One region of the Chromobacterium fluminis genome, then DNA from elsewhere that is predicted to be linked to it. Evidence: predicted binding sites of a transcription regulator. Region 1 holds the regulator's gene; each other region holds the start of a gene.
What was found. Region 1 encodes sigma-54, which starts transcription at its own class of promoters, with help from an activator protein. Its sites were predicted from a motif close to CTGGCACGCTTCATGCTT; they were not measured.
Positions count from the first base shown of each region.

Region 2: a site for sigma-54 is predicted at 1,133-1,150, ahead of glnK (P-II family nitrogen regulator). Genes of this name have one in related genera too.
Region 3: a site for sigma-54 is predicted at 1,124-1,141, ahead of HA052_RS24180 (ANTAR domain-containing response regulator). Genes of this name have one in related genera too.

Region 1 is NZ_JAAOMA010000002.1:268,723-270,986, forward strand. Features, by position in the region: gene hpf (ribosome hibernation-promoting factor, HPF/YfiA family) at 1-232, opposite strand, end outside; gene HA052_RS02730 (RNA polymerase factor sigma-54) at 300-1,721, opposite strand; gene lptB (LPS export ABC transporter ATP-binding protein) at 1,725-2,264, opposite strand, start outside.
Region 2 is NZ_JAAOMA010000025.1:27,694-29,957, forward strand. Features, by position in the region: gene HA052_RS17055 (YifB family Mg chelatase-like AAA ATPase) at 1-604, opposite strand, end outside; gene HA052_RS17060 (accessory factor UbiK family protein) at 610-897, opposite strand; gene glnK (P-II family nitrogen regulator) at 1,210-1,548, shown strand; gene HA052_RS17070 (ammonium transporter) at 1,578-2,264, shown strand, end outside.
Region 3 is NZ_JAAOMA010000056.1:12,558-14,821, reverse strand. Features, by position in the region: gene HA052_RS24185 (CmpA/NrtA family ABC transporter substrate-binding protein) at 1-483, opposite strand, end outside; gene HA052_RS24180 (ANTAR domain-containing response regulator) at 501-1,091, opposite strand; gene HA052_RS24175 (glycoside hydrolase family 19 protein) at 1,310-2,264, opposite strand, start outside.

The DNA of each region.
Region 1 (2,264 bases):
TCAACAGATCGATGGCGGCGTACATATCGGATTCGGTGGCTTCCACGTGAATGTCCTTGCCGGACAGATGCACGTTGACTTCAGCCTTTTGCACCAGTTTATCAACAGACAGAGTAACGGAAATGTCGATCACATGGTCGACATGTCGAGTAACGCGCTCCATTTTGGTTTCAACGTATTCGCGCAGGGCGGGAGTTACTTCCAGATGCAGTCCAGTTACTTTGAGGTTCATACCCTAGCTCCTTCTGGTGTTGACAGTCCGGTCGGGTCGGCCGGATCGCTGTATTCCGCCGCCTGGCTCACAGCGTCTTGCGCTGGTTAACCGGCGGTATCTGCATGGCTTCACGATACTTGGCTATCGTGCGTCTGGCAACTTGTATTCCCTGTTTGGACAGCGCTTCGACCAGGGCGCTGTCGGACAGCGGTTTGCTCGGCGATTCGGCGTCTATCAGGCTGCGGATATGCGCCTTGATCGCGGTGGCGGAGCACTCGCCGCCGCTGTCGGTTTCCAGCGCGCTGCCGAAGAAATACTTGAGCTCGAACAGACCGCGCGGGCAGAGCAGGTATTTCTGGGTGGTCACCCTGGACACCGTGGACTCATGCAGGCCCAGCTCGTCCGCGATGTCGCGCAGAATCAGCGGGCGCATGGCCACTTCGCCGTGCTCAAAGAACGATTGCTGTCGTTCAACGATAGCTTCCGCCACTTTCAGGATAGTGTCAAATCGCTGCTGGATGTTCTTCACCAGCCATTTCGCCTCTTGCAGCCGCGAGGACATTTCGCCGTTGCCGCCGCGGTTTTCCGCCAGCAGCCGCGCGTACATCTGGTTGACGCGCAGCCTGGGCACGGCGCCGCCGTTCAGGGTTGCCACCCAGCGGCCCTTGCGTTTTCTGACCGAGACGTCGGGGATTACGTATTGGGTGTCGCTGGCGCCGAAACCGGCGGTGGGGCGGGGGTTGAGGCGGGCGATCAGCGCCTGGGCGGCGCGCAGCGCGGCGTCGTCCACGCTCAGTTGCTTTTTCAGCCGAGTGTAGTCGCGATTGCCCAGCAAGGTCAGATGATCGCGGACGATGGCCAGAGCCAGTTCGCGCTGAGGCTCGTCCGGATCCAGCCGCTGCAATTGCAGCGCCAGCGCCTCCGGCAAGGAGCGCGCGCCGACGCCGGGCGGATCGAACTGCTGCAGCAGGCGCAGGCCTATCATCAGCTCGTCGGTCTCGATTTCCAGTTCCAGCGGCAGGTGGCTGGCGATGTCGTCCAGCGTCTGGCTCAGATAGCCGTCGTCGTCCAGTTCTTCGATCAGCAACTGAACGATGGCCTGGTCGCGCGTGGGCAGCGCCACTTCGCCCAGTTGCGCCAGCAGGTGCTCGCGCAGGCTGATTGGACAGGGCACGTTCAGCATCGGGTCCAGCTCGTCGTCGCCGTCGCCGCGGCGTCCGCCGCTGCCCCAGTCGCTCAGTTCGCCGGCCTCGGCGCCGCGGTCGCCGTCATCGCCGGAGGATTCGTCGCGACTGTCCGCCGGGGCTTCCGGCTCCTGGGCGGCGGCGTCCGGCGCCTCGCCTTGCGGCGCTTCGTCGCCGCGTTCCAGCAAGGGATTGTCCAGCAAGAAGCGCTCGACTTCAGTCTGCAGGTCGAGGGTGGACATCTGCAGCAGCTTGATCGATTGCTGCAGCTGCGGCGTCAGGGTCAGCTGCTGCGATACCTTGAGCTGAAGGGTCTGTTTCATCGCTTATAGGTGGAAGTGTTCGCCAAGGTAAACTTCGCGCACCTTCTCGTTGTTGACCAGTTCTTCCGGCTCGCCGGAGGCGAGCACCGAGCCTTCGCTGATGATGTAGGCGCGGTCGCAGATGCGCAAGGTTTCGCGGACATTGTGGTCGGTGATCAGCACGCCGATGCCGCGCTCCTTCAGGAAGGAGATGATTTTCTGGATGTCGATCACCGCGATCGGATCGACGCCGGCGAAGGGTTCGTCCAGCAGGATGAAGCGCGGCCGGGTGGCCAGCACGCGGGCGATCTCGACGCGGCGGCGTTCGCCGCCGGACAGCGAGAGCGCGCTGCTGTCGCGCAGATGGCCGATGTTGAGGTCGTCCAGCAGCAGGTCCAGCTCTTTTTCCAGCTCCTTGCCCTTGAGGCCGGACACTTCCAGGATGGCGCTAATGTTCTCTTCCACCGTCATGCGGCGGAAGATGGAGGCTTCCTGCGGCAGATAGCCAAGGCCCAGGCGCGCGCGCTGGTGGATGGGGTAGTGGGTGATCACCTGATCGTCCAG
Region 2 (2,264 bases), on a different contig from region 1:
GCGCCAAGGACTGGCCTTTGATATCCAACAGATCAAGGTAATCCGGAAGCGATCGGGACGAGCCACCCTCTTGCCGATACGGTTCCAGCGTGGAAAGACCGTTGAGAAAGGCGCAGGCCTCAACCAGGGTGCTCACGCCATACAAAGGCATGCCCTCAAGCACGGCGGCCTCCTTGGCGCTGGCTACCGGCAAGATGAAGGCACGCCCCGCTTCCCTCGTCTTGCACGCCATCGCCAAAGCGCCGCGCACCGGCCGCAGGGCACCGGTCAAGGCCAGCTCTCCGGCGATTTCATATTCCGCCAACTGGGGACAGCGCACCTGTCCGCTGGCAACAAGAATGCCAATGGCGATGGGCAGATCAAAACGGCCGGAGTCTTTGGGAAGATCGGCCGGGGCCAGATTGACGGTGATGCGCCGGGCCGGGAACTCAAAACCAGAGGTCAAAATCGCCGCGCGGACCCGCTCCCGACTTTCCTTCACCTCAAGGTCCGGCAAACCGACAATGGTGAAAGCGGGCAAGCCGTTGGCCAAATGCACTTCCACCGCAACCTCAGGCGCGTCCACTCCGGCCAGCGCCCGACTTGCGACCACGGCCAGCGCCATGTCGCTCAGGAGTGGCCGAGTTCTGATTGGGCTTCTACCGTGGCTCGCGCTTCCTCCGGGAACACCTGCGCCTCTAAGCGCGCTAGCTTCTGCTCCAGTTGAGCCAGCTTCTCCCGAGTCCGCACCAACACTTCCTGCTGCACGTCGAACTCCTCGCGCGTCACCAGATCCATTTTGCTGAAGGTGGAGGCCATCATCGCTTTGACGTTTTTCTCAATGTCCTTGGCCGGGCTGGCGGCAATCGTTTCGCTGATCTTGTTGCCGATTTCCTCGAACAGCTTTTGGCTCAACATGACGCGGCTCCTTGAGTGAGTAAGTGATAACAGAGCAGAGTGTAGCAAAAAGCCAAGCCCATCACTCGCCAGCGCGTACCCATTGACGAGCGCCTCTCCCAACTCCGCGCCCTAACGGCACCAAATCAGTGCGGAGCCCCAACGCCGCATGCACCGGGAAAGTGCCAAAAAGGCCAGTACAGACCTTTTTTGCGTTGCAACATGATCTTAGCGTTTTCTTTTGCGCCAATCCGGCCTGGCACGATTCATGCGTATTGACGCGACAGCAGCCCTCAACTCAAGACACCGGATCATCAGACCCAAGGAGCAGTCATGAAACTCGTTTCTGCCATCATCAAGCCCTTCAAGCTGGACGAAGTCCGAGAAGCCTTGTCCGCCATCGGCGTGCAAGGCGTCACCGTCACCGAAGTCAAAGGCTTCGGTCGCCAGAAGGGGCATACCGAACTCTACCGCGGGGCCGAATACGTGGTGGACTTCCTGCCCAAGGTCAAACTGGAGATCGCCATAGACGACGCTTTGCTCGACCAGGTCGTGGAGGCCATCGAAAAATCCGCCCGCACCGGCAAGATCGGCGACGGCAAGATCTTCGTCTACGACCTGGAACAAGTGGTGCGCATCCGCACCGGCGAAACCGGCGCCGACGCGGTCTGAACCGCAATAGAGACTTAGGGGAAACGACAATGAAAAAACTGCTCGCAACCATTCAGCTCGCCGGCCTGGGTCTAATGGCTCCGCTGGCGTTCGCCGCCGCGCCGGCCGGCCCCGCGATTGCCGACGCCAAGAGCATCAGCGCCGGCGACACCGCCTGGATGCTGATCTCCACTGCCTTGGTGCTGTTCATGACGATTCCCGGCCTGGCCCTGTTCTATGGCGGCATGGTGCGCAAGAAAAACGTATTGGCGACGCTAATGCAAAGTTTCGCCATCACCGCGCTGATCACGGTGCTCTGGGCGGTCATCGGCTACAGCCTGGCCTTCACCGTCGGCACGCCTTATCTCGGCGACTTGAGCCGCGTGATGCTGGACGGCATGGTTTACCTGAAAGATGCCGGCAAATTGGCAGTACATCCGCTGGCCGGCACCATACCGGAATCGGTATTCATGACCTTTCAGATGACTTTCGCCATCATCACCCCCGCGCTGATCACCGGGGCCTTCGCCGAGCGAATGAAGTTTTCCGCGATGTTGGTCTTTATGGCCCTGTGGTCCTTGCTGGTCTACGTGCCAGTGGCCCATTGGGTCTGGGCTCCGGGTGGCTGGATGGCCGACAAGGGCGTGCTGGACTTCGCCGGCGGAACCGTAGTGCATATCAACGCCGGTATCGCCGGCTTGGTAACCGCCTTGGTGCTGGGCAAGCGCGTGGGTTTC
Region 3 (2,264 bases), on a different contig from region 1:
CTGAGGCGGCGGGATCACCACCAGGCGCGCGTCGCGTTGCGGGTCCAAGCCGTTCGCCGCCAGCCAGTAGTTGAGCCACAGCGCATGGGTGCCGGCGGGGAAGGTGTGCGCCAGCGTCAACGGCGGGCCGTCTTGGCGGGCGCGGCGGCGCAGCGCCTGCTCCGGCGACGCGGTCAGCGCGTCGGCCAGCGGGTGACTGAGGGTGATGGCCTGGCCGTTTTGGTTCAGCGTCATCAGCAGCGCCGTGTCGGCTTGCGGGCCGGCCAGGCCCAGTCGCATGCCGTAGGCCAGGCCGTACAGCGCGGCGGCGGCGTGCAGGCGGCCGTCGAGCAGCTTGTCGCGCACTGCGCTCCACGAAGGCTGGCGCAGCAGTTCCAATTCCAGGCCGTGGCGGCGGTCCAAGCCGAGCTGGCGCGCGACGATCAACGGCGCGCTGTCGGTCAGCGGCAGATAGCCCAGGCGCAGGCGGTGCGGGACGGTCATGGGAGTTTCCTTGTGGTTCAGCCTAGCAACTCGGCGGCCTGGATCAGTTGCCGGGCGAGATCGGCGATGCGCAGGCCCTCGCGCATCGCCTGCTGGCGCAGCGCCTGATAGGCGTCGTTTTCGCTGAGCCGGCGTTTGTCCATCAGAATGCCCTTGGCGCGTTCGATCAGTTTGCGGTCGGCCAGTTGTTGTTCGGCCGCCGCCAGCCGTCGCCGCAAGCGGGCGTCCTCGGCGAAGCGCGCGCGTGCTAGATCGATGATGGGCGCCAGCCGCGCCGCGTCGGCCTGGTCCACCACGTAGGCGGCAACGCCGGCGTGGACCGCGGCTTCTATGGTGGGCAGGTCGCCCTGATCGGCGAACATCACCACCGGATGGGGTGCGATCTCGCCCAGCAGCGCCAGTTGTTCCAGGGTGTCGCGCGACGGGGATTCGGTGTCCACGATCACCACGTCCGGCCGCAGCCGCTCCACCGCCTGCAGCAGCGCGGCGGCGCCGTCCACCTCGGCGACGACGGCGTAGCCGGCGCGCGCCAGCGCCTGGCGCAGCGAAGCGATGGTTTTTGCGTGGTCGTTGACCAGCAGCAGGCGCAGCGGCGGAGGCGTGGACATTGCGGCACCGGGGGAAAGGGACAGATTGGCTGAAGCAAGCGCCGTGCCCAAGGGAACTCTTGATGCGATTTTTAGCGAGGACGCGGCCGGATTGACGCGGCGTTTAGCCGCGATGGCTTATCGTGGAGCGGAGATATGGCCAATGGACGAGGAGGTGAAACACGGGTGAACAACAGTCGTTGGCGAGGCCGGCCCCGCGCGAGCGGAGCCGGCCGATTTCATTTGAGCTTGACGTTCCAGTTGTCCTCTACGCAGCGCTGGTAGTTGCCGGCTTGCAGCGCGCTGTACGGCGTCTGGTAATTCACCAGCTGGCATTTGTAGTCATTGCCCCATTTCCAGTCCTTTTCCCAATAGATGTTGTAGGCGGCGGAGCTGGCGGCGCTAAAGCGCTGCATATTGGCGCATGATAGTTGTTCGTTGCCGTAGTCCCAGCCCAGGTCCTTGGAGAACTGGCGGTAGTAGTCGATGCGGTTCTGCGCCGCCTGGCGCTCGGTGCCGCTGCCGCACTCGGCGTTGATGATCTGGATGGTGGTGGCGAAGTTGTTGCCGGCGCCCGCCGCCTTGTCCGCGGCGTTGGGCACCCAAGTGCCGTCCAGCACATGCAGCATCGACGGTTTGGGCGGTTGCGGGAAGACAAAGAAGAAAGTGGCGGAGGTCAGGTTGAGCCAGGTGGAGGCCACCAGGTCCGGATTCTTCAGCAGCACCGATTGGTCGCCATCGTACATGGCTTGGGAGAAGGGGCCGTAATTGTAATTGTAAGACAGCTGTTTGGCGCCGCGGCCGAAGTATTTTTTCCAGCTGCCGTCGGCGTTTTTGCCGCAGGTCCACACTTTGTTGAATACCGGGTCGGCGCATTCGGTGTTGTAGCCGCAGCCGGGGCCGGTTTCGTCGCAGCCCATTTCGCGCAGGTATTTCAGGCCCTGTCGCCATTCAGGCACCGTGTCGCTGCGGTTGTGGTCGCCGGTTTCTTGGGCGAAGTGGGCGAACATGGTGGCCAGGCTGTGGCGGCAGATGGCGTCGCCGTCGCGGCCGTCGCCGTAGTCGTCGCAGATGGCGGGAAACTTGGCGATGGCCTGGAGGAAGCGCTGGTAGCTGTAGCTGACGTCGCGGCGCGAGAAGTAATACTCCCACTTGGCGGCGGGGAGCAGCCGTTCCACCCGGCGCACGTTCAGC